2 regions of the Listeria sp. ILCC792 genome follow, and region 2 is predicted to be linked to the other one. Evidence: riboswitches for the same ligand, from Rfam matches in the RefSeq annotation. Region 2 holds a riboswitch; the other holds the start of a gene.
The links. A riboswitch is a leader RNA that binds a small molecule or an ion and turns the genes downstream of it on or off. The one in region 2 is predicted to bind S-adenosylmethionine.
Positions count from the first base shown of each region.

Region 1: linked by a shared signal. The riboswitch ahead of CFS60_RS08195 (methionine ABC transporter ATP-binding protein) and the one ahead of metK (methionine adenosyltransferase) in region 2 are both predicted to bind S-adenosylmethionine.

Region 1 is NZ_FYBO01000006.1:80,995-93,288, forward strand. It holds gene CFS60_RS08150 (ABC transporter ATP-binding protein) at 1-352, shown strand, start outside; gene rodA (rod shape-determining protein RodA) at 513-1,685, shown strand; gene CFS60_RS08160 (GFA family protein) at 1,745-2,143, shown strand; gene CFS60_RS08165 (arsenate reductase family protein) at 2,280-2,633, shown strand; gene gcvH (glycine cleavage system protein GcvH) at 2,670-3,050, shown strand; gene CFS60_RS08175 (thioredoxin family protein) at 3,097-3,405, shown strand; gene CFS60_RS08180 (cation diffusion facilitator family transporter) at 3,527-4,405, shown strand; gene CFS60_RS08185 (response regulator transcription factor) at 4,484-5,176, shown strand; gene CFS60_RS08190 (cell wall metabolism sensor histidine kinase WalK) at 5,160-6,302, shown strand; gene CFS60_RS14055 (hypothetical protein) at 6,409-6,543, shown strand; SAM riboswitch class I at 6,611-6,716, shown strand; gene CFS60_RS08195 (methionine ABC transporter ATP-binding protein) at 6,796-7,818, shown strand; gene CFS60_RS08200 (methionine ABC transporter permease) at 7,815-8,480, shown strand; gene CFS60_RS08205 (MetQ/NlpA family ABC transporter substrate-binding protein) at 8,498-9,331, shown strand; gene CFS60_RS08210 (N-acetylmannosamine-6-phosphate 2-epimerase) at 9,540-10,250, shown strand; gene CFS60_RS08215 (Gfo/Idh/MocA family protein) at 10,252-11,253, shown strand; gene CFS60_RS08220 (PTS mannitol transporter subunit IICB) at 11,283-12,294, shown strand, end outside.
Region 2 is NZ_FYBO01000014.1:23,817-36,110, forward strand. It holds gene rph (ribonuclease PH) at 1-228, shown strand, start outside; gene CFS60_RS12545 (XTP/dITP diphosphatase) at 233-844, shown strand; gene CFS60_RS12550 (metallophosphoesterase) at 886-1,407, shown strand; tRNA gene CFS60_RS12555 (tRNA-Arg) at 1,513-1,586, shown strand; gene CFS60_RS12560 (hypothetical protein) at 1,755-2,207, opposite strand; gene CFS60_RS12565 (hypothetical protein) at 2,393-2,650, shown strand; gene CFS60_RS12570 (hypothetical protein) at 2,808-3,170, shown strand; gene CFS60_RS12575 (Y-family DNA polymerase) at 3,158-4,435, shown strand; gene CFS60_RS12580 (MATE family efflux transporter) at 4,464-5,822, opposite strand; gene CFS60_RS12585 (YdeI/OmpD-associated family protein) at 5,974-6,225, shown strand; gene CFS60_RS12595 (YitT family protein) at 6,547-7,392, opposite strand; gene CFS60_RS13945 (hypothetical protein) at 7,697-7,834, opposite strand; gene CFS60_RS12600 (type I restriction endonuclease) at 7,905-8,963, opposite strand; gene CFS60_RS12605 (helix-turn-helix domain-containing protein) at 9,018-9,230, opposite strand; gene CFS60_RS12610 (hypothetical protein) at 9,361-9,669, opposite strand; gene CFS60_RS12615 (thiol-disulfide oxidoreductase DCC family protein) at 9,784-10,170, shown strand; gene CFS60_RS12620 (DUF3116 family protein) at 10,167-10,463, shown strand; SAM riboswitch class I at 10,513-10,616, shown strand; gene metK (methionine adenosyltransferase) at 10,724-11,935, shown strand; gene asnB (asparagine synthase (glutamine-hydrolyzing)) at 12,067-12,294, shown strand, end outside.

The sequences.
Region 1 (12,294 bases), on a different contig from region 2:
GCGAGCGTGGCTTGGTATGGCTTTGGCGCAAAAGACGCCAATTTTATTGTTAGATGAGCCGACGACATATCTTGATATCGCGCATCAATTGGAACTTTTAGATTTGCTTACGAAATTAAATCGCGAGTACGGAATGACGATAGTGCTTGTTTTGCATGATTTGAATCAAGCTGCACTTTATAGTGATCAAATTTTTGCTTGTACAGATGGTGCGATTGCTAAAACTGGTACGCCTCATGAGGTGTTTACGACGGCACTTTTGGAAGAAATTTTTCACATAAAAGCAGATGTTTCAGAAGTTGGTGATAAACTATCGATTCGGCCGGTTTCGTCTACGCGTTTCTCATCATAATTTTAGATTAGAATTTCGTGAAAAAGCTTCCTATCTGTTAAAAACTTGATATAATGAAGAGAGAAATTTTATGTTATAATATATAAATTGGGTTTTACGGGAGTGTTTGGGGGCAAAGTAAGGGATTGTTTTGTTAACCAACCAGTTAGGAGCGTAAAGAATGAACCAGCAAAATAAAATGGCAGGGCGAATTGACTACGGTATTATTTTAACTTTAATGTTGCTCTGCTTAATTAGTTTAATATCGATTTATAGTGCGCAGATTACGAATGAGCAGTATGATACGAACTTTGTGATGAAGCAAATCGTTTGGTACGCGGTGACAACATTTGCGATTGTTGTGATGATGCAACTTGATTATGATAGGCTGACAAAATGGGCGTATTATTATTATGCGCTTGGTATTTTCCTGCTTGTGTTTGTGCTTGTTTTTGGTAAAGAAGTAAAAGGTGCGAAAAGTTGGATTATCATTCCATTTTTGGGAAGCTTACAGCCGTCGGAAGTTGTTAAAGTTATTATTATTATCGTTTTAGCGAAGGTTATTATGGATCATAACAACAAGTTTAAGGTACATACGATTAAGTATGATTTTTGGTTGATTGTGAAGATAGGACTTTTTGCAGCGGTCCCGCTAGTGCTTATTATGATGCAACCGGATTTAGGGACGACACTTGTTTTTATTGCGATTATTGCAGGAATGATTCTCGTTTCGGGGATTAGTTGGAAGATTATCGTACCACTGTATGGTGGGATTATCGCGCTTGGAACAGCTGCGATTTGGATGGTTATTTATCATCAAAATTGGCTCGTTAAGATTGGCTTTAAGCCATACCAATTTGATCGTATTACAACATGGATTAATCCAGAAACTGATCCGCAAGGTGGCGGTTATCAAGTGCTGCGTGCGATGACGGCCATTGGTTCTGGGCAGATTACCGGGAACGGCGCGGGATATGATGCGATTGCGATTCCAGAAAACCATAATGATTTTATTTTTACGATTATCGGTGGTGACTATGGTTTTGTAGGCGCCAGCATTTTACTTGCGCTATATTTCCTGCTCATTTATCAAATTATTCGGGTGGCACTTGATATTAATGTTCCTTACTATTCTTATATTTGTACGGGTGTTGTCATGATGATTATGTTCCACGTTCTTGAAAATGTTGGAATGAATATCGGTTTACTGCCTATTACAGGGATTCCGTTACCATTTATAAGTTACGGAGGAAGTGCACTACTCGGAAATATGATGGCGATAGGCCTCATTTTATCCATTCGTTTTAACTATCAAAAATCGATGTTTGAAATCGAAAGTAAGATGGTAAATTAAGCTGAATCATTTAGATTCAGCTTTTTTCTTAAATATAATAGTAAAAAGGAGCGGTTTTGATGGGGGAATTAGATGGGAGATGTCTTTGTGGGGCTGTGAATGTGTCAGTGAATTCTAAGGATCATGACATTCATGCGTGTCATTGCGAAATGTGTCGGAAATGGACAGCTGGACCGTTTTTGAGCATTAGTGGTGGTTTGGACGTGATTTTTTCGGGGGAGGAAAATATGACGCGCTTTTCTTCGTCGGAACTTGGTGAACGTGGGTTTTGCAAGACGTGCGGTTCGACTTTGTTTTGGCATAATGTGAAATCAGGCGAGTATTTTATGAACTCGGAACTTTTTGTTTTGGAGGACTTTAGGCTTGTAAGTGAGATTTATATTGACTGTAAGCCGGATTATTATAGCTTTAGCGAGGACACGAAAAAGTGGACGGAAGAAGAGGTACTAAAAAGTTAAGGGGATTTCTCTGTATGCGCTTTCTTTTTTGCGCTGCTTTTAGCCAAAAGTTGTGTTGGACTTGCTTTTTTATTTGTGCTTTTGGGGAAAATGGACTATGATAGAAGTAGATTTAGGTGGGAAGGGAGTAGCGATTGTGATAGATTTTTATTGGTACCCGAAGTGTTCGACATGCAGAAAAGCAAAGGCTTGGATTGAGGAAAACAAGGTGGAGGTTAACCAAATTGATTTAATCGAAAATCCGCCGACAGCGAATGAATTAAAAGCACTGTTTGAAAAAAGTGGTTTGCCGCTTCGCCGTTTCTTTAATACAAGTGGAATCAAATACCGTGAACTCGGTTTGAAAGATAAGTTAGATGAGATGTCTGAAGAGGAAGCGTTCAAATTGCTTGCTTCTGATGGAAAATTAATTAAGCGTCCGCTTACGACGGACGGGAATAAGGTAACACTCGGCTTTAAAGAAGAAGAATTTGAAGCTGCTTGGAAATAAAATTGCGCTGTTTTATTAAAAGGAGGAGTTTTTAAAATGAGTTTACCAAAAGATTTATTGTATACGGAAGAACATGAATGGGTGAAACAAGACGGTGATACGTATATCATTGGCATTACAGACTTTGCGCAAGACCAATTGGGCGATATTGTTTTTGTTGAATTGCCAGAAGTTGGCGATAAAATAGAGCAAGGTGACTCTATTGGAAGTGTTGAGTCTGTTAAAACGGTTTCTGATTTTTATGCACCGGTAACGGGGGAAGTTGTAGAGGTTAACGAAGGCTTAGAAGATGAACCAGAACTTTTAAACAGTGATACATATGAAAAAGGTTGGATTTTGAAAGTGAAAAATGTATCTGCTGAACAAATTGATGCGCTATTATCAAGCGAAGATTATGAAAAAGTGATTGAGGATTAAATTTTCGAGCCAACCTTGTATGAGGTTGGCTTTTTAGGAGGTAAATATGATTCAGTTTGATAAGAACGACTTGGCGCGCTTTTTGGAGGAAAAGAAAAGTGGCTTTTTTTATTTTTATACGCCTTTATGTGGTTCTTGCGGGCTTGCTGGGCAGATGATTGAGCTTGCGGAAAAAAGTGCGGGTATCGAAACGTATGCGTTAGATTTAAATCTTTCGAAAGAATATGCGCCATGCTTTGAAATTGAAGCGGTACCGGTTTTAGTGCGGATTGAACGTGGTGAATTTGTGGATAAAACGTATACTTTGCATAGTGTTGTCCCAGTTTTTAACTTTTTAGAAAGTTTCCTAGAGTAAAAAAAGTTTCATCTCTGATATAGAACTGGTTAACACTAAAAAGGTTGCTGTAGACCCATTTAACTTCGATATGATACACTTATTCAGGTGTTTGATAAGTGAGTGTTTGGGGGCAGATAAGATGAGTCACAATAATTTAACAATTTTATCCGTTATAAGTAATTTTATTATTGTTGTTTTAAAATTAATCGTTGGTTTTTTGACGGGATCGGTGGCTGTTATTTCGGAGGCGGTCCATTCATCGATGGATCTTTTTGCTTCTGTCATTACATTTTTCTCAATTCGGATTGCGGGGAGACCTGCTGATGATGACCATCCGTATGGGCACGGCAAAGCGGAAAATATTGCGGGTACAATTGAAACGCTGCTAATTTTTGTTGCGGGGATTTGGATTATTATAGAATCGATTAATAAATTTACGAATCCGCATGAAATTCGTCTTCCTGCGCTCGGAATTGCTGTAATGCTTTTCGGTGCAGCGGTAAATATGATTATTTCTCGGGTGATTAAACGCGCGGCTGATAAGGCGAATTCTGTAGCAATGAAATCAAACGCGCTACATCTTTATACGGACGTTTTTACATCGCTTGGTATTGCAGGAAGTCTGCTACTCGTTTATTTGACTGGCTGGACTTGGCTCGATCCAACGATTGCGATTATAACCGCAATTTACATTATGTATGAGGCTTGGAAGTTGCTCAAAGAATCGTTTCCACCACTTATGGATCAACGTTTGAATAAAAAAGAGGAAGAAGAAATCAAACGTATTATTTTAGCTCACAAAGAGGATTTTATTGAGTTTCATGATTTTCGTTCACGAAGAGCGGGTGCGGAGGAGTACATTGATTTTCATCTTGTTGTGTCGAGTGAGATGACGGTGACGGAGGCTCATGCGCTTTGTGACAAGATTGAACGGGAAATTGGTGAGTTTTATTCGAAGGCACAGGTGTTGATTCATTTGGAACCGGAGGAAGAGCGACAAATGTTTAATATTTATTAAAGAAATCTCAACTGATTTCTTTTTTTTTCGTTGTGATGGTACAATGAGGGTAATAAAAATGAGAAGAGGTAAGGGACGATGACATCTATTTTAATTGCAGATGATGATAAGGAAATTGTCGACTTGGTCAAGCTTTACCTGCAAAATGAAGGGTATGATATCCATCAGGCTTATGACGGGGCTGAGGTTTGGAGTTTGGTGAATAAAATTGATTTTTCACTGATTATTTTAGATATTATGATGCCGGAAATGGACGGCTTAGAAGTTTGTCGCATGATGCGCAGTGAGGGGATTTTAACGCCAATTTTAATGTTGAGTGCGAAAGCGGAGGACAACGATAAAATTATGGGACTTTTAACAGGTGCGGATGATTATATGATTAAACCGTTTAATCCGCTCGAACTTTCTGTGCGCGTGAAGGCGATTTTAAGGCGGATTCAAAATATGCAGTCGGTTGCAGCGGACGAAACGAATAATTTAGTCATTGGTCCAATTGAAATTAATCGGGATCAGCATATTGTGACGGTTAACCAAAAGGAACTTCATTTGACGACGTCGGAGTTTGATATTTTACATTTACTTGCGAGTGAACCAGGCCGGGTTTTTAGTTCAGAATATATCTTTGAAAAAATTTGGCAGGAGCAGGCATTTGGCGCGAGTAAAACGGTCATGGTGCATATTAGTAACTTACGCGATAAATTGCGGGAAGCGCTAGACGGGGAGAACGTGATTAAAACGATTTGGGGAGTAGGGTATAAAATTGAAATTTAAACAAATGATTGAGCGGCTCGCGCATGTAATGGGTCCTTGGCAAGTTGCTTTTTTTGCGATAATTTCATGGCTTCTAGCGGGCGTTGCGCTCCAGACGATTTTTTTGTGGGTGCAGTCGATTCGCGATGAGTCGGTGGTGCTTCGTGGTTTAAGCGATTCATTTATGGATTTATTTGGACGAGGAAAGTATAACAATGTGGTGGAGTCGCCGGTGGTGCTGTTGGCGAAATATATCATTACGCTCATCATGGCGTTACTTATTTTCTATATTTTTTACCGGTTAATGCGTCAACGGAAATTAAAGAAGCAACTGCGCACAATTAACTATGCGCTCGGGCTTGACCGTCCAGTTGATACGAAGAGTCTTGTTCCAGAAATTCGCGAGTTGGAAATGAACATTGAGAAAATGCGCTCACGTCAAGAAAATTTAATGAAACAGGAGCAAGAAGCGCAGCAAGCGAAAAACGATTTGATCACGAATGTATCACATGATTTGAGGACGCCACTCACTTCAATTTTAGGCTATTTAAGTTATATTCACGATGATCGTTACCGTGATGAAGTCGAACTCAAATACTATACCGAGCTCGTTTATGATAAAGCAAAGCACTTGCATAAGCTTATCGATGATTTATTTTCTTATACACGCTTAGAAAGTGCTGAATATACGTTGGAAAATGATCGGTTAGATATGGTCGAGCTGCTCCGCCAACTTGTCGCAGAATTTGATGGACTTGCACGTGATAAGGGCATGGAAATCATTGAAACTTATGAGGCGGACAATTTAGTTGTGAGCGGTGACGGCAATCAGATTATGCGCCTCTTTGAAAACTTGTTTTCAAATGCCCTTAGATACGGGGAAGGCAATCAACATATCGATTTAGTTGCCCGAAAAGAAGAAGACTTTGCGGTGATTGATGTCATTAATTACGGTGAGGAAATTCCCGCGCTTGATTTGCCACATTTGTTCGACCGCTTTTATAAAGTCGATAAAAATCGTACGACGACAGGCACGGGTCTTGGCCTTGCGATTGCAAAATCAATCGTGGAACGCCACGGCGGCCTTGTGATGGCGACAAGTAAACATCATAAGACAACATTTACCGTGAAATTACCATTAATTTAAACGAGCAATTTCAAGCTCATATTGATTCAATCTTTAGCTTTTCTTTCCCATTTCTTTCCCGCGTTTTTAGCTTAAGGAAGTAAAATTTAAGCTAGGAGGGGAAAAAATGACAAAGAAAAGCTTTTTTATTATGTCGATTGCTATTTTAACGGTCATTGCTGTCTTTTATTATACTTATCAAACGAGCCCCGGATTATCCGAAAGCATTTCCTCGATACATAAATCTGAAATTTACTGTTGACAAAACAGCGTTCTAAATGTAATATGAAAAAACAGGACGCGTTTCAAGCGCGCCAATTATAATTTAATTCTTATCCAGAGTGGTGGAGGGATATGCCCGACGAAGCCCAGCAACCTAAGTAAACACTTAAGGTGCTAATTCATACAGAACAGATTGGTTCTGAAAGATGAGAAGAAAGTCGTACAACGCTAAATTCGTGCCTTTCTGCTCATGCAGGAAGGCTTTTTACATTGAGAGAAAAAGGTGAAGCGAATGATAACACTCCAAAATGTGGTAAAAGATTATGCGACAAGAAAAAATAAAGTGCGGGCGGTCGATGACGTTAGCTTGGAAATTGCAGAAGGCGAGATTTTCGGTGTCATCGGTTACTCTGGCGCGGGGAAAAGTAGTCTGATTCGACTGTTCAATGGTTTGGAACTTCCAACAGCAGGACAAGTTGACGTAAACGGCAAGGTAGTAAGCCAAATCCGCGGGAGAGAACTTCGGAAGGCTCGGCAAAAAATTGGGATGATTTTTCAGCATTTCAATTTGCTATGGTCGCGAACCGTTTTTGACAACATTGCGTTCCCACTAGAAATTGCAGGCGTACGCGGACAAAAACGAAAAAATCGTGTGAACGAACTTATCCGTTTAGTCGGACTTGAGGGTAAAGAAGATGCTTACCCGTCGGAACTGAGCGGTGGACAAAAACAGCGCGTTGGAATTGCGAGGGCACTGGCTAACGACCCAACTGTACTACTTTGTGATGAAGCGACAAGCGCACTTGATCCGCAAACGACTGATGAAGTCTTAGAGCTCCTACTAGATATTAACAAGCGTTTAAATTTGACGATTATCGTTATTACACATGAAATGCACGTTATTCGTAAAATTTGTAACCGAGTTGCCGTTATGGAGGCTGGGAAAGTGGTTGAGTTAGGCGACGTTTTAGACGTTTTCAAACATCCGAAACAGCCTGTGACGAAGCGGTTCATTGAACAAGTCACAGAATCAGATGAAACGGAAGAATTAATTCACCTACTGCTTGAAAACTATTCGGAAGGCAAGCTCGTTAAACTGCTCTTCATGAGTGAAAATGCGACAAGGCCGGTCATTTCGGAAGTCGCAAAACAACATGATGTGTCGCTAAACGTGCTTCACGGAAGCTTAACGCAAACGCAAAACGGCGCTTACGGGACGCTTTACGTGCAAATTGAAGGTAGCGACGCGGAAATTGAAAATACGATTCAGCATTTACGCGACTTGAAGATTGAAACAGAGGTGATTGAAGGATGAAGGAACTCTTCCCAGACGTTGACTGGCAACTGATGTGGGGCTACACGCAAGAAACGCTCTACATGACACTTTATTCTTTAGTTGCTGTTTTCATACTTGGTATTTTACTCGGCTTATTGCTCTTTTTAACGAATCGAAATGAAGGAATGCCTGCCAAAATTTTATATTGGATTACAGCAATACTCGTAAACGTATTCCGATCGATTCCATTCATTATCCTAATCGTGCTACTTTTACCAATGACAAAAACGCTCGTTGGAACGATTATTGGACCAAAAGCCGCACTACCCGCTTTAATTATTTCTGCTGCACCATTCTATGCCCGCATGGTAGAAATTGCTTTTAGAGAAGTAGATAAAGGTGTAATTGAGGCAGCTAAAGCGATGGGCGCAAATCTTTTCACCATCATCGGTAAAGTTTTAATTCCGGAAGCTTTGCCAGCTATCGTTTCAGGTATTACCGTCACAGCGATTTCGCTTGTTGGTTTTACGGCGATGGCAGGTGTAATCGGAGCAGGCGGACTTGGAAACGCCGCATACTTAGAAGGTTTCCAGCGAAATCAACCTGATGTCACGATAGTTGCGACAATTATCATTTTAATCATCGTATTCATCTTCCAAATCATCGGCGATTTACTCACGAAGGCAGTCGATAAAAGATAAAAAAAGGAGAGTTTAACATGAAAAAAATCTTTGGTGCAATTTTTGTTTTTAGCTTAGTTTTAGTTTTAGCCGCTTGCGGCAGTGGTTCTTCTGATAAAAAGTCATCTAGTTCTGATGGTAAGGAGTTAATCGTTGGTGCTTCCAACACGCCTCATGCGCAAATTTTGGAGCAAGCGAAGCCAATTTTGAAGAAAGAAGGAATTGAGCTTAAAATCGTCAAGTATACCGACTACGTAATGCCAAATAAAGCACTCGATGAAGGTGAACTTGATGCCAATTATTTCCAACATAAACCTTACTTAGAACTTGAAGAAAAAGAAAAAGGTTATAAATTTGCTGATGTTGGTGCAATTCATATTGAGCCAATGGGCATTTATTCCAAAAAAGTAAAAGACTTAAAAGATTTAAAAGACGGCGCGCAAATTTTACTTTCTAACAGTCAATCTGACTGGCCACGTGTTATCGGCATTTTTGTTGATGAAGGCTTGTTGACGTTAAAAGATGGCGTAAAAGCGCAAGATGCAACATTTGATGATATTAAGGACAATCCGAAAAACTTGAAATTCAAATATGATTTAGATCCAGCTTACTTGATGACTGCGTATAACAATGAGGAAGGCGATGCGGTTGCAATCAACTCAAACTTTGTAGTTGACCAAGGCTTAAACCCTACAAAAGATGCGATTGCAATTGAAAGCAAAGATTCGCCTTATGCAAATATCGTGGTAACACAAGAAAAAAATAAAGACAACAAAAACGTGAAAAAACTTGTTGAAGTTCTCCACTCAAAAGAAATCCAAGATTGGATTACAAAAGAATGGGACGGCGCTGTAGTTCCTGTTGATAAATAAACGTTAAAAGGCATTGCCAATTTGGCAATGCCTTTTTTATAAAAAATTTTAAATTTTTTTAGCCCAACTAGGGCCATTCTTTTTAAAGTGAAATGAAAATTATTTTCGTTTTATGATATTGATAAAATTATTTTTCTATAGTATATTCTATTTGAAAGCGCATACTTTATATAAAAAGAAGCAGAAGACCGAGAAGGAGGAGAATACCATGATGAATGATTTTTTACAACAAGTTAAAGGAGGATTGATTGTTTCCTGTCAAGCTCTAAAAGGAGAGCCCCTTTATAGCTCATATATCATGTCAAAAATGGCACAAGCCGCGTTAGAAGGTGGAGCAGTAGGGATTCGAGCAAACACAGTATCAGACATTAAAGCGATTCAGAAAGAAGTAGACTTACCAATTATCGGTATTTTTAAACAAGATTATCCAAATTCTGAAGTTTTTATTACACCAACTTTAAAAGAAGCACGCGCGATTTGTGAACTCGGCGTAGCAGTTCTTGCCCTAGATGCAACCACGCGAAAACGCCCACAAAGCGAAACCCTTAAAGACATCATTCAGGTGGTTAAAAGGGAGTTTCCAGACGTACTTATTATGGGCGATACCGCAAGCTTGCAAGATGTTGCTTTTGCAGAACAAGCAGGTGTAGACATCATTGGGACTACGCTGCATGGCTATACGCAAGAAACAGCAGGCTGTAACATTAGCCACAATGAATTTGCCTATTTAAAAAGCGTCTTGTCGCATACCCAATTGCCTGTTATCGCAGAAGGGAAGATAGACACGCCAGAAAAAGCGGAAAAAGTGCTCGAACTTGGCGCAAGAGCAGTCGTTGTCGGCGGGGCCATCACGCGTCCAAAAGAAATTACAGAACGATTCATTGCATCCATTAAACAAGTAAAAGGAGAGGAAGTTTAAAATGGAACAAAAAGTAAAAGTTGCCGTAATCGGGATTGGTCAAATGGGAAGTTATCACGCGGAAATTTACCAGAAGTTACCACAAGTCGAATTGGTTGCCATCTGCGAGTATAACGATGAGAAACGCGCTGAAGCTGAAAAGAAATTCAACTGCAAAGGCTACAAAGAATACCGCGATTTATTAGAAAACCCGGAAATTGATGCAGTGAGTATCGTCCTACCAGATAACATGCACCGGGAATGTGTTGAATTAGCAGTTAAAAACAACAAACATATTTTGCTTGAGAAGCCAATTGCAAAAGAACTCGAAGACGGGGAAGCCATTTATGAAATTACGAAAGATTACGATAAAGTATTTACAGTTGGTTTCTTACTAAGATTTGATCCACGCTTCAATATGGTCAAACAGCGCCTAGATAGCGGGGAACTAGGCGATATTATCCATCTTTATTGTCGCCGTAACAGTCCGATAACGGGACCTAAACGTTACATAGGTGCATCTGACCTTAGTATGCATGTTATGATTCATGACATTGACTATATTAACTGGTATATGAATGCTAATCCGGTCAAAGTTTTTGCCAAAAGTCGTAGTGTGCTTTTAAAAGAAAGTGGTATGAATGATGTTATTTATGCGATTGTCACGTATGAAAATGGCGCCATTGCGTGTCTAGAAGCCTGTTGGGTGTTGCCAGAAAACTCGCCAACGATTATTGATGATAAATTAGAGTTAGTTGGGACAAAAGGAGTTGCTTACATCGATTCTTGTGATCAAGGTGTGAAATTTGTAAGCGGTGAAGGTGTTTCCTATCCTGATTCAAGACATTGGTACTACACGAACGGAGAAGTTAGCGGCGATTTGGCAGAGGAAGTCATGGCTTTTGTAAACAATGTTGTTAGCGGTACAAAATCCATTATTACACCAAAAGAAGCGCTTGACTCACTGCGCGTAGTAGATGCAATCGAAAGGTCTATCAAAGAAGGAAAAGAAGTAGAACTTTAAGAAAGGTACGTTTGGAAAGGGGGATTTAAATGTCCATTCATATGAAAGTTCAAAAGTTTGGAAGTAAGCTGAGCGGCATGGTGATTCCGAATCTCGGGGCATTTATGGCTTGGGGGATTTTAACCGCTATCGGCGTTGCAACCGGAAGTGAAATGCTCAAAAGCTTTATCGCACCAATGCTTAATTTCTTGCTACCATTACTCATTGCTTTCGCAGGTGGTCGTGCTGTTCATGGCTACCGTGGTGGTGTTATCGCAACTGTAGCAACGATGGGAGCAATTATTAGTTCAGATATTACAATGTTCATTGGCGCAATGATTATGGGACCACTTTCAGCTTGGATTCTCAAAAAATTTGATGAAAAAATTGACGGGAAAATTCCAACCGGTTTTGAACTATTAATCAATAACTTTTCAATTGGAATTATCGGAGCCGCTCTTGCTTTATTTGCATACGTGGTGGTGGCGCCAGCCGTAGCAAGCGTGACAACAGTTTTAGCAGAAGGTGTGGATTACCTTATCAACTATCACCTCTTGCCACTAACCGCACTCATTATCGAGCCGGCCAAAATATTATTCTTAAACAACGCCATCGGTCAAGGTATATTAAGTCCACTCGCAACCTTACAATTAGCCGAAACAGGAAAATCAGTCTTATATCTACTGGAGTCTAATCCAGGACCAGGTTTAGGCATTTTACTAGGCTATATGTTTTTTGGAAAAGGGAGTTCGCGAGCATCGTCTTACGGGGCAAGTGTCATCCACTTCTTCGGCGGGATTCACGAAATTTATTTCCCGTTCGTCCTAATGAATCCCGTTCTTATCCTGCCGCTCATTTTAGGTGGCATGACGGGGACTTTCATTTTAACGATGACAAATGCTGGCCTTGTTGGTGTCGCTTCGCCTGGAAGTATCATCACCATCATGATGATGGCAGCGCCTGGTGACCATATTAAAATCATTATTGCGGTTCTAGCGGCGGCGCTTGTCACATTCTTAACTGCTATTCCGTTCATCAAACGCGCGAAAAACAGTGAAGAAG
Region 2 (12,294 bases):
TTAGACTTAAATTATGTGGAGGATAGCGCTGCAAACGTTGATATGAACGTGATTATGACGGGTGCAGGGCGGTTTGTTGAGCTACAAGGAACTGGCGAGGAGGCGACTTTTTCTGACGAGGAACTAAGTGAACTTCTTCGCTTAGGGCGGAAAGGGATTGCGGAGCTTGTTGAGCTACAAAAAGAACAATTAGGTGCGGATATTACGGCGCTTATAAAAGGGGAGTAAAGAGATGCGAAAATTAGTAATTGCAACGGGAAATGTTGGAAAAGCACAGGAATTTCGTGGGATTTTAGAAAAATATGATGTGGAAATTTTAACGCTGAAAGATTTTCCAGAAATTGGTGAAATCGAAGAAACGGGTACGACTTTTGCGGAAAATGCTGCTTTAAAGGCGACGACGGTAGCGAAAATTTTAAATCAAACGGTGCTAGCTGATGATTCGGGGTTAATTGTAGATGCACTAGACGGCGCCCCGGGCGTCTATTCTGCGCGTTATGCTGGCGAGGCACATAATGATGCCAAGAATAATGAAAAGCTCTTACGCGAGCTCGGAGACACGCCAGATGAAAAGCGTACGGCAAGATTCCACTGCACACTAGCTCTTGCCACACCAGACGGCGAGGTTGATTATTATGAAGGTGATTGCCAAGGGAAAATTGCACAAGCGCTTTCTGGAAAAAACGGGTTTGGCTATGATCCGTTGTTTTTCCTACCTGAACGCGGTGTGACGATGGCAAATTTAACGCCTGCTGAAAAGAACCAAATTAGCCATCGTGCGAATGCAATTAAAAATCTTGGTGCGAATATTGAAAAAGTACTAGAAAAAATTGATAAAAAGTGAGAAAATAGAAAGCAGTAGCACATGGGGAGGATATACATTTTATGAAATTAGTAGTAGTTAGCGACAGTCATCATGAACATGACTGCCTGCTTCGTTTAAAGGAAAAATATGAAAACAAAGTGGATGCTATGATTCATTGTGGTGACTCTGAACTTGAAAAGGATGATCCTGCTATTCAAGGCTTTCAGACGGTACGTGGAAACTGCGATTTTGGCGCTGACTTTCCTAATGACCTCGTTATCGAGGTCGGCGAGTACCGTATTTTTGTGACGCACGGTCATTTATACAATATTAAAATGACGTTAATGAACTTACGCTACCGGGCGCGTGAGCTTGATGCTGACTTTGTCTTTTTTGGCCACTCACACGAGTTGGGCGCCGAACTCATTGATCAGACGCTCATTTTAAACCCTGGCAGTATTTCTTTGCCGCGAGGTCAAATTCGCGTGAAAACCTATGCTTTAATCGAAAGTGTTCCTGAAGGGATTTGCGTAAAATTCATGGACGAAGATGATCAGGAGCTGACGGAGCTGACGCAAGTTTTTCCGCTTTTGAAGGCTTGAAAAAGTTCTCTTTTTGCAAAAATATAAGCGAACTTGCATAAAACCATTGACAAACGAATGAAATCGAAATAAAATGGTACTTGGCTGTTGAAAAATTAGCCATTTGTCCTGATAGCTCAGCTGGATAGAGCAACGGCCTTCTAAGCCGTCGGTCGGGGGTTCGAATCCCTCTCAGGACGTTATATTGAATTTTAGTGATACCAAGCTTTTCGGAGTTTGGTGTCTTTTTTGTTACTTTATGCAACGATTCAATATAAAAAACTTTTTTAATAGATAAATGCAAAAAAACTCAAAAAGTTAGGCTTTTAGTCTAACTCTTTGAGGCATAACATTTGTGGGCCAATTTTTTAGATTTTCGAAATATAAAGTGTATCTACTTTTCCATCATCGTCGGTGTCTGCTTGTAAAATTGTAAAATGCATGTCGCCGCTTTGGCATTCGTAGCCTGTCGAGCCGGAGCCATCTTGCATGTCAGTTAAAACAGTTGTTTCTTTTGGAATATAAGGCGATGCAAGGTCTAGCAATTTATCTTGAGATGCTGGAAAGTCTACATTTTTGTCTGTTACATCTGCTTGGATAAAAATAATTTTATTGTTTGCATCTACTGTATAAAATTCCGTTTCATACATGTTGGTCCAATTATCGGTAGTTTCGTGTAAGCCTTCTGTTTGTAAAGTTTGCCCGATAATGTTTTTCGGTTGGGTGTTTTCTTTGCTAGTCTCTTCTTTTTTGGAAGTATTTCCTGAGCAGCCAGATAGGATAATACCAAATATAAGGAGGAAGCCAAATAGTAAGGCCATTTTCTTCAAAATCATCATTCCCTTAATTATTTTTCACATTTCATTATAGCATTATTAAGATGCGATTTAAAAATTTTCAATATTAAAAGAATACGCCTTATTATGTATATTCTTTTATTTTTCTTTTGCGATTATTAGCAGTATAATCGCTAATGTGAAAAAAATAACATACGGGAGATGAAAGGATGAAAAGGTTAAACTCGGAAGATTACCGGGTCTTAATTTACCTCCATGAAGCGCATAAAGAAGATGATTCAGGTTACTTAAAGGCACATTATCACAACCTCAAACGTCTTAATCGTCACGGATTTTTGACGGTTGTTTATAATGAGAAACGCTTGCCTTATCTTATCATTTTTACGAAAAGAGCGAGCGATTTATTTAGAAATCGACATCGGCAAAGATATGAACACGAAAAAATTATGCTAGAATATAATATTTGACTTTAAGCCTTGTGATTTTTCGCAAGGTTCTTTTTTATCTAGTTACTTCGTTCCAGTATATTTTTAAAAGATGACTTTCGGACTGTATACTTTTGTTGATTAATTTAATACAATTTAAACGAACGTATGTTCTTTTTTAGGGAGGGGGCGAAATAAAATGAATTTACCTGGCGAAGAATTTGACCGAGGTATCCAAAAATGGGGTGGCTTCATTTTAAGTGAACATTCAGAGCAAATTGAACATGAGAAGAAGCATTTAAATTGGAAAGAGGCAATGAGTGCGAAAAACATTGAAATGATATTAAGCGAAGCATTGCTGCATCAGCAAACTGTCATTATTCAGCAGAAATTGCCAGTGTATAACCCGGATGGTTTTCCGGAAGCAGACTTAATTGGACGAATTGTTGGCATTCAAGATGGCGATATTTGGCTTAGAAGCGGGGAGAAAAACGTAAAAGTATTTTTTGATAGTATTCATCATGTGGCATGTAAAGAAGGCGAATCTAAATGGTACACGTAATGGATTATCAGCATGTGCCGCGAAAAGATATTTTATGCATTGATGTAAAATCATTTTTTGCGAGTGTGGAATGTGTTTCAAGGGGACTTAATCCGCTTACTTCATTTTTAGTTGTCATGAGCCACCCGGAAAATAGTGGGGGATTAGTTCTTGCTGCGACACCGCTCATGAAAAAAGTGTTTGGCATTCAAACGGGAGCGAGAAGATATGAGCTTCCAAACGATCCACGCATTATTGTTGCGCCGCCTCGTATGAAACATTATCTGGCTGTTAACTCACAAATACGGGCGGTTTTTTTACGATATGTGCCTAAAGAGTATTTTTTGCCTTATTCGATTGACGAAGTGTTTTTAGATGTGACTGGTTCGCATCGCCTTTTTGGGACGACTACAAGGATTGCGGAACAAATTCAAGCGGATATTTTAAAGGAAACAGGGCTTTATGTCACTTGTGGCATTGGCGATAACCTGCTTTTGGCTAAATTGGCACTTGATATTGAGTCGAAACATAGTTTTACGAGACGAGCGGAATGGCGGTATGAGAACGTTCCTGAGAAGGTGTGGCGCATTAAAAAGCTCACGGATTTCTGGGGCATAGGGGAGCGAATGGGGCGGAAGCTTAGGGATATTGGCATAAATAGCATTTATGAGCTTAGCCAAACAGAGCCAGGGCTGCTCAAGAAACATTTTGGGGTAATTGGGCAGCAGCTTTACTATCATGCGCACGGTCTCGATTATAGCCGTATCAATGAAACTTATAAACCTATCGAAAAATCTTTTGGGAAAAATCAAATTTTGGAACGCGACTACAAAGATGCAAAAGAAGTTGTGATTGTCATAAAAGAAATGGCCGAAGAGATGGCGTCGCGCCTTCGCAAAAATTTTGTGGACACCAATCGGGTGTTTTTGAGTATTGGTTACAGCAAATATAGTCCAATTCGAGGCTTTAGACATCAAATTAAAATCCAGCCGACAGATTCGAGTGTGCGGCTTAAAGCCATTTTAGAAATGCTGTTTTGGAAATATTATCAGCAGCAATCTGTTCGCGTCATCGCCATTTCATTTGGTGGCATCGCACTAAAAAAGGGCTTGCAGCTTAATTTGTTTGAGAATCCTATTAAAACGCTGCAAATGGAACAATTAGAGCGAACAATTGACAAGATTCGCGCGCGCTATGGCTATAAAGCCTTAATGCATGCGAGCAGCCTTTCAAGCGGGGCCACTGGAATGAAGCGGTCGACGTACATTGGCGGGCATCAAGGGTAAAAACCGCTAAAATTTTTAGCGGTTTTTATTAGACATCTTTCAACTCTTGCTTTTTTGCGAATAACGTGCTTTTTTGAGCGATCTTTTTCCGGAAGCGATAGGTAAGATAAATGGAACGTAGCAGTAAATCGAGTCCAATCGAAAGCCAAATGCCGGCAATATCCATCTGAAGCCATAAGCTGAAAATAATCACGCCGATAATCCGGACGCCCCACATGCCAATAACCGTGCTATATAAAGGCGATTTCGTATCACCCAAACCTTGAAGAGCGCCTGTAAGGATTAAACTAATCGCTAAAATAGGCTGAATAAAAGCATCGATGCGCAGAGCGATTATAATTTTATGCAGCGCTTCTGGGTCTTGTGTAAACCAACTGCCAAATACAGGAGCGAAAAAGAAGAGAACGGCGCCAAAAGCACTCATAATTATCAGCCCAATTTTAGCAGACAAAAATCCCAATTGTTTCGCTTCCTGATAGTTTTTAGCACCCACACTCATACCGACAAGTGTTGTCGCCGCAATGGCAAAACCATAACCAGGCATATAAGTGAAGCTTTCAATAGTCCCAGCAATCGAGTGAGCGGCGTATGTTTTAATCCCTACAGCTACAATTAAGCTGAAATAAAGTACTTGTCCTAGACGCATGACAAGCCGCTCCAAAGCTGCGGGAATAGAGAGGCGAATAAGCGCCGAATAATTGGATTTTCGGAATAATTTGCGGAAAGAAAGATGAAAATCAGTTTGTTGAATTTTCATGTATAGTAATAAACAGCCAATGAGCCTAGCGATAACAGTCCCAATTGCACTGCCGACTACGCCAAATGCGGGGATAAATCCGATACCAAAAATCAAGATGTAGTTTAAAAGAACGTTCAAAATATTAATGACGAAACTAATTTTCATAGGTGTTTTTGTATCTCCGGCAGCGCGTAATACGCTTCCCCATACAGTCATCAAAGAAATGAAAACGGAGCTTCCGCCAACTATAGAAAGAAAAGGGACTGCATAAACTAGAACGGAATCCTTAGCGCCCATTAACTGCAGGAGTGGAGAGGCAAAAAGGAGTGTAAGGACACTAAATAAAGCTCCAACTAAAATCGCAATAAATGTAGATTGAGAAACGATTTCTTTGGCAGCGGTTACTTTTTTATCGCCTAGATAGCGCGCAATTAGTGAGGCAGTTCCAATCCCTAATGCGAGAAATATGGCAAGGTAGACGGCAAGAATGGTGTTAGCAAGCCCTACGGCAGTGACGGCAAGCAAACCGATTCGAGCAACCATTAGCCCATCAACAAACCCCATCATAGTTTGAAGGAGGTTCTCAATCGTAGCGGGGATAGCCAAATTTAAGATTTTTCTAGTGGGGGATAGCGCTTTATGATGCATAGATACACGTCCTTAAGTTAAAGTATGTTCACTATTCATTCAGAAAATTGTACCATGTTCTTTTATGAAAACGCAATCCCATTTCACAAGATGTTTGTCTAAAAAAAGAAGGGGAAAATGATTTAAAATAGGAGGAAGGGAAGTTAACGACGTGAATCCATATATTAAAGAAACGAATTTAAAACGTGAGATTTATCCTTTGCCTGAAGATATTCATCAGTTGTTGAAAGAACATCAAGTTTTAGAAGCCTATAAAAAGCGCCCAGATTTTCAAAAAAATGATTATATTGGGTGGATTGGACGCGCAAAACGTGAGGAAACTCGCCATAAAAGAATCGAACAAATGATTACAGAGCTAAAAGGTGGCAAAAAATATATGAATATGGATTATGAAGGGAAATAGGAGGAAGCAATACTAGTAAACCCCACCGAAAATCAATTCGGCGGGGTTTACACGTGTTATTTCTTAGTCGTTGCGTCCCTTTTTAATGAGTTTATAACGTAAATGGTAACATGCAATTCCTAGAAAAAGTAAAAATAGTCCTAAAAGCAAATTTTCAATGTTACTAAAATCCCATGAGAGGGAGATACCAATATTTATGACCCCTAAAATACTAAATAATAAGCTAACAACAAGGAGGAAACGAAAGGGAATAGTAGAAAACTTCATAAAATCGCCTCACTTGTTTATTGAATCGAACTTATTTTAGCATAAAAAATCAATTTATTCACTTGTTATTTGTTTTGTAAACCCTTCACCAACAACACTTTGGGCATCATTAATAATGAAAAAGGCTTTTTCATCATGTTTGTTAACAATTTTGGTAAGTGGCAAAAGTTGCTGTCTGCTAATGACGATATAAAGAATTTTCTTATCTTCTTTTTTATAATAGCCTTGTCCGTCAAACAGAGTCATGCCACGACCGATTTTTAAATCAATTTCACGAGCGATATCTTCATATTTATCTGAAATGATAGTAACGGATTTTTTAGGATTAAAGCCTTCTAAAATTAAGTCGAGTACTTTTGTAGAAACATAGAGTGAAACAATTGTGAAAAGCATGTTTTGTAAGCCAATAATAAAAGTTGAGGGAATGACAACGATGAGGTCAAAAAAGAGGAGCGCATAACTTGTATTCCAGCCAAGATATTTATTCGCAATTTTAGCTAAAATGGCACTTCCTGCTGTTGTTCCACCACCGTGCATAATAAGTCCCATACCAAATCCCATTAACACGCCAGCAAAAATAGCTGCGATAATCGTTTGGTCAGTTACAAAGGTTATATTTTCGGTTAGACGTAAAAAAAGTGATGTAAAAATAATGGCTATAATTGTAAGAATAATCGTCAACCGATCCAAAAATTTATATCCGATAATAAGCAAAATCCCATTGAAAATTAAAGTAGTAATAGCCGGTGCAATTCCAAGTGTGTAGTATAAAATCATCGTAAGTCCCGTAACACCACCTTCACCGAGATGGTTTGGAATCGCAAAAACGTTTACTGCTAGCGAAAAAATAAGCGCCCCTATAATAATTTTCGCAAAATTAAAAGCCCATTTTTTATTCATAGTATAACCCCTCTCTTTTCCTAGTGAGCAGAAAAAGACCCCGAGCATCCCAAAAGGGTGTCGGAGTCTTTTTGTAAAAAAGCATTAAGGCAATCGCCGTTAACTGTCTCACCATAAAAACATAAATTCTATTACTAAATTAGCATAAAATTTTTAAAATGGCAACTCAATTTTTTTAAGAAAATATCGCTAGAATAGGCATAAGATTAAGTAAAACAAGCCCTAACAAAACAGAGATGACAATTTTTATAACAAGTGGCTTTTCACTTTCTGCTTTTTTCATGTGGAAATCCTCCTTTGATGATTACTTTTTCCAATGAACAAATTCATTTTTTAGCGGCATATAAGTGGCCGTCTTTTTCTTGTAAACTTGAAGCGCTACAATAGCTCCTAAAGTTGCAGGAAAAACGATTGCCATCACAATCAGCAATGTTTGCTTCATGAAAATCGCCCCCTAGGTAGTGAATTATTATAGTATTAGTGTACCACATGCTTTGCCTAAGTAGCTATTTTTATAAATATTTTTCAACAATGGGTGTGATTTTTTCTTTATAGTTAAAAATATCTGTGACATTCACTAGCTCAAGTTCAGTTTTCTTTTCATCATTTAAAATAATAAACTTACGGGAGTTATTAATATAAAGTCTAAGAATCCATTTACGAATATTATCATCAATGAGAATGTTGAAATATGATTTGTTATCTCTGTAGTAAAGTCGTTCCAAATCGATTGAATCTTTTAATACTAGTTTCGTTGTAGCAAAAGCTTCAATTTCTTCTTCGGTTGTTATAGTTTCTTTTTCGTTTGTTTCATGTAGACTAGTTTCTTCATCTTCTTTGCTTAAGTTTACAGAATTATTTAGGGCAGCATTTAACTTACTATTCACTTGTTCAGAAATAAATTGTCTAAATCCTTTTTTGATAACTGGTGTGAATTTATCAATTACAGCTTTTGACTTTTTCCCCTCATAAATTTCGGTCATAATAAATTTTACAAACTCTTCACTAGGGTCATTTAATTGTTTGGTTAGAAATTCTTTTATAGCTCCAAGATATTTAAGATCAGAAGCTGCTTTCGAGATATTGATTAGGTCAAATTGTTCTTTATGAAACTTGAAAATTTCAGCTTCTTGTCCATCTTTTAATTCGGTTAAGTGAAACGAGAAGAAAGGTTTACTATCCATTTTATTCGTTTCATCTAAATCAGTATAAAAACGATATTCGTTACCATTTGTCAATATTCCGATTTTAGCAGAGGTTGTCCCAAAATATCGAAACAGTTGAGAATCGTGGTTGTTCAATTTTTCATTGATTGATTTAGCTTCAATTAAAATAAGTGGTTTCCCATCTTCTAATATGGCGTAATCTACTTTTTCTCCCTTTTTTATACCTACATCAGCAATGTATTCTGGTGAAAACTCTAAGGGATTGAAAATATCATAACCTAGAGTTTGAAAGAAGGGCATAATTAATGATGTTTTTGTGGCTTCCTCTGTAGTAATATTTTCCTCTAATTGCTCTACACGTGCGCTTACAGAAAAAAGTGTCTTAGAAAACTGTTCAAAATCCAATATCCTTCATCTCCTATTATTATAATGTGATTATTTTGATAGTCAAAAGCATGTTTAGGATGTATTGCTTTTCCCGAGTAAATAATCTGTACTTACGTCATATAAATCAGAAAGTTTTACAATCATTTGGGCATCAGGTTCACGTGTCCCGTATTCCCAGTTAGCATAAGTACCTAAATTTTTCAAACCAAGCTTATGTATAACCAGCGTTTTTGTCCAACCTCTGTCTTCGCGTAAGCTTGTGAGTCGTTCACTTAAAATGGTCATACTGGTACCTCCCTCATAGTTAGAATTATACAATATATAAACAGAAAATATAGTTTGTTAAACGAAAAGTGTAACATCTTAAATTGTATTAAAATATTACATGACACTAAAAAAACCGGTTATGCTAGATTTAAGCATGACCGGTTTTTTTAGTTGCCTTTTTCTTAGGCGTATTTGATTTTCTTTTAATGAGTGAAATAAGGCTGATGATGAGGGAAATGACGTATTCGCCAAAGCTTGCTAAGAATAATGCAATTGCAATTTCGGTTTGTTTCATACCACCACCATAAAAGCTGATAAAAAATATGATGCCACTGGCTACTAAACCTACCGTCGCCAAAAAGTACTTAAACCAGCGCCATTTCACAATGAATTCAAATAAAAGCAGAGCCGCAACAAAGCCTGCAAAAATAATTAAAGTTAGTGGAATTAATGTCATGTTTCTTCTCCTTATCGTTAATTTCGAATATATTTTTCTAATTTTAACCATTCTATCATACCACAGGTTTAAAAATATGATAAGGGGAAAGAAAAATACTAGGAGGTTTTGTCGATGAAAGATATCGTTTTTTATGATGGAAATTGCGAATTTTGCAAGGAAGTCAAACGAATAATGATGAAATTAGACAAAAAAGGCCAGCTAAAATGGCAGCCGCTTCAAACATACAAAGGGAGCTATTTTTCAGCAAGTGAACTACACGAACAGTTGCATGTTATAAGCGAAAATGGGCGTATTTATCGCGGCTTTTATGCCGTACGCAAAATCCTCATGCGCTTACCTTATTGGAAATGGCTAGCTGTAGCCTTATATCTTCCGGGAATTCCTTTTTTTGGCAGAAAAATATATCGCTTAATTGCGCGAAAACGTGGTAGAATAATGTATTATATTAGAAAATATCTGCCGCATAAAAATGTGAAGTGTTTGAAGAGGGAAGCGTGAATAGTTTGGAAATGCCATTTAATTTAGCCTTTAAAATTATTGAAAACGTCTATAAAAGTGAATCGAACATTCATGAACTTGTCAACGATCGTTCAAAATCAGGTAGGATGAATTTGCCAAGTAAAACGGATTTTTTATGGACGATTTACCAACTAGAAGAAGCCGGATATGTTTTTCGCTACCACAGCAACCACGGCATCCGTTACAGCAGAACAGAAAAAGGCGATTTATTATATGAAAAGTACAAGGATGTGCCACCAAATGAATGGCCGGAATTTTTAACAGTAAATTAGGGTTGCAACGGTATGTTCCGTATGTTATTCTAAAAAAGAACGAAATCAACTCTTATCCAGAGCGGTAGAGGGACTGGCCCTTTGAAGCCCAGCAACCTACACTTTTTGTTGTAAGGTGCTAACCTGAGCAGGAGAAATCCTGACCGATGAGAGCGAAGGTACGAACTTTCAAGCCTTTTCTCTATGCCTGTCTATGTAGAGAATAGGGCTTTTTTTCTTGCCATACGCGGATGGAAGAGATTAAAAGGAGGAACTATCAAATGACTGAAAATCGTCATTTATTCACGTCAGAATCTGTTTCTGACGGGCACCCAGATAAAATTGCAGACCAAATTTCTGATGCAATTTTAGACGCTATTATCGCAAAAGATCCAGATGCGCGTGTCGCTTGTGAAACGACCGTGACAACTGGACTCGTTCTTGTAGCAGGTGAGATTACAACATCTGTTTATGTGGACATCCCGAAAATTGTTAGACAAACGATTAAGGAAATCGGCTATACGCGTGCTAAATATGGTTTTGATGCAGAAACATGTGCCGTTTTAACAGCAATTGATGAGCAGTCGCCTGACATTGCGCAGGGCGTTGATGAATCTTTGGAATCGCGAAACGGAGAAAAGGAAACAGATTTACTTGCGACTGGTGCCGGCGATCAAGGCTTGATGTTCGGTTTTGCGACGGATGAAACAGAGGATTTAATGCCGCTACCGATTCATTTAGCGCATGCGTTATCACGAAAAATTGCTGAGTTAAGGAAATCCAAAACGCTTGATTATTTGCGCCCTGATGCCAAAACACAGGTGACTGTAGAATATGATGAAAACAACCAGCCTGTGCGCATCGACACGATTGTCATTTCTACGCAACATCATCCTGAGATTTCAAATGACACGATACGTGAGGACATGCTTAAAAAAGTCATTCATGCGGTCATCGAGGAAAACTTGTTAGACGCGGAAACAAAATATTTCATTAACCCGACAGGTCGGTTTGTTATTGGCGGCCCGCAAGGCGATGCGGGGCTCACTGGGCGGAAAATTATCGTAGACACTTACGGCGGTTATGCAAGGCACGGCGGCGGCGCTTTCTCCGGTAAAGATCCGACCAAAGTTGACCGTTCCGGTGCCTATGCAGCCCGTTATGTGGCTAAAAATATTGTAGCAGCTGGACTGGCGAAAAAGGTAGAAGTACAGTTAGCCTACGCAATTGGCGTCGCACACCCAGTTTCGATTTCTATTGAGACCTACGGAACAAGTGACTATTCTGAAAAAGATTTAATTGCAGCTGTACGTGCCAATTTTGATTTGCGTCCCGCGGGGATTATTAAAATGCTTGACTTGCAACGCCCAATTTACCGGCAGACAGCAGCATTTGGACATTTTGGACGTTCTGATTTAAACTTGCCGTGGGAGGAAACAAATAAAGTAACCGACTTAAAGGCTTTCTTAAATCAACTTGCAAGTAAACTATAATTTCGAAACGCTGCTTCTTTTAGCGGCGTTTTTTTATTATTGAAACTGTGCAAATCGTCGTGCTTTATGATATGATAGACGTTGTGTAATTGAGAAATCAAATGAAATTTAAAATAGAGGAGAATGTCAGAATGTGTGGATTTGTAGGATGCGTTCATGACCGCATTGCTGAAATTACTGGTGAAGAAAAACAAACGTTTATAGAAATGAATGATATGATTACCCATCGTGGACCTGATGATGAAGGATACTATACCGATGAGCACGTTCAGTTCGGGTTTAGACGTTTAAGTATTATTGATGTGGAAAACGGTCACCAACCGTTAACGTACGAAAACGAACGTTATTGGATTATCTTT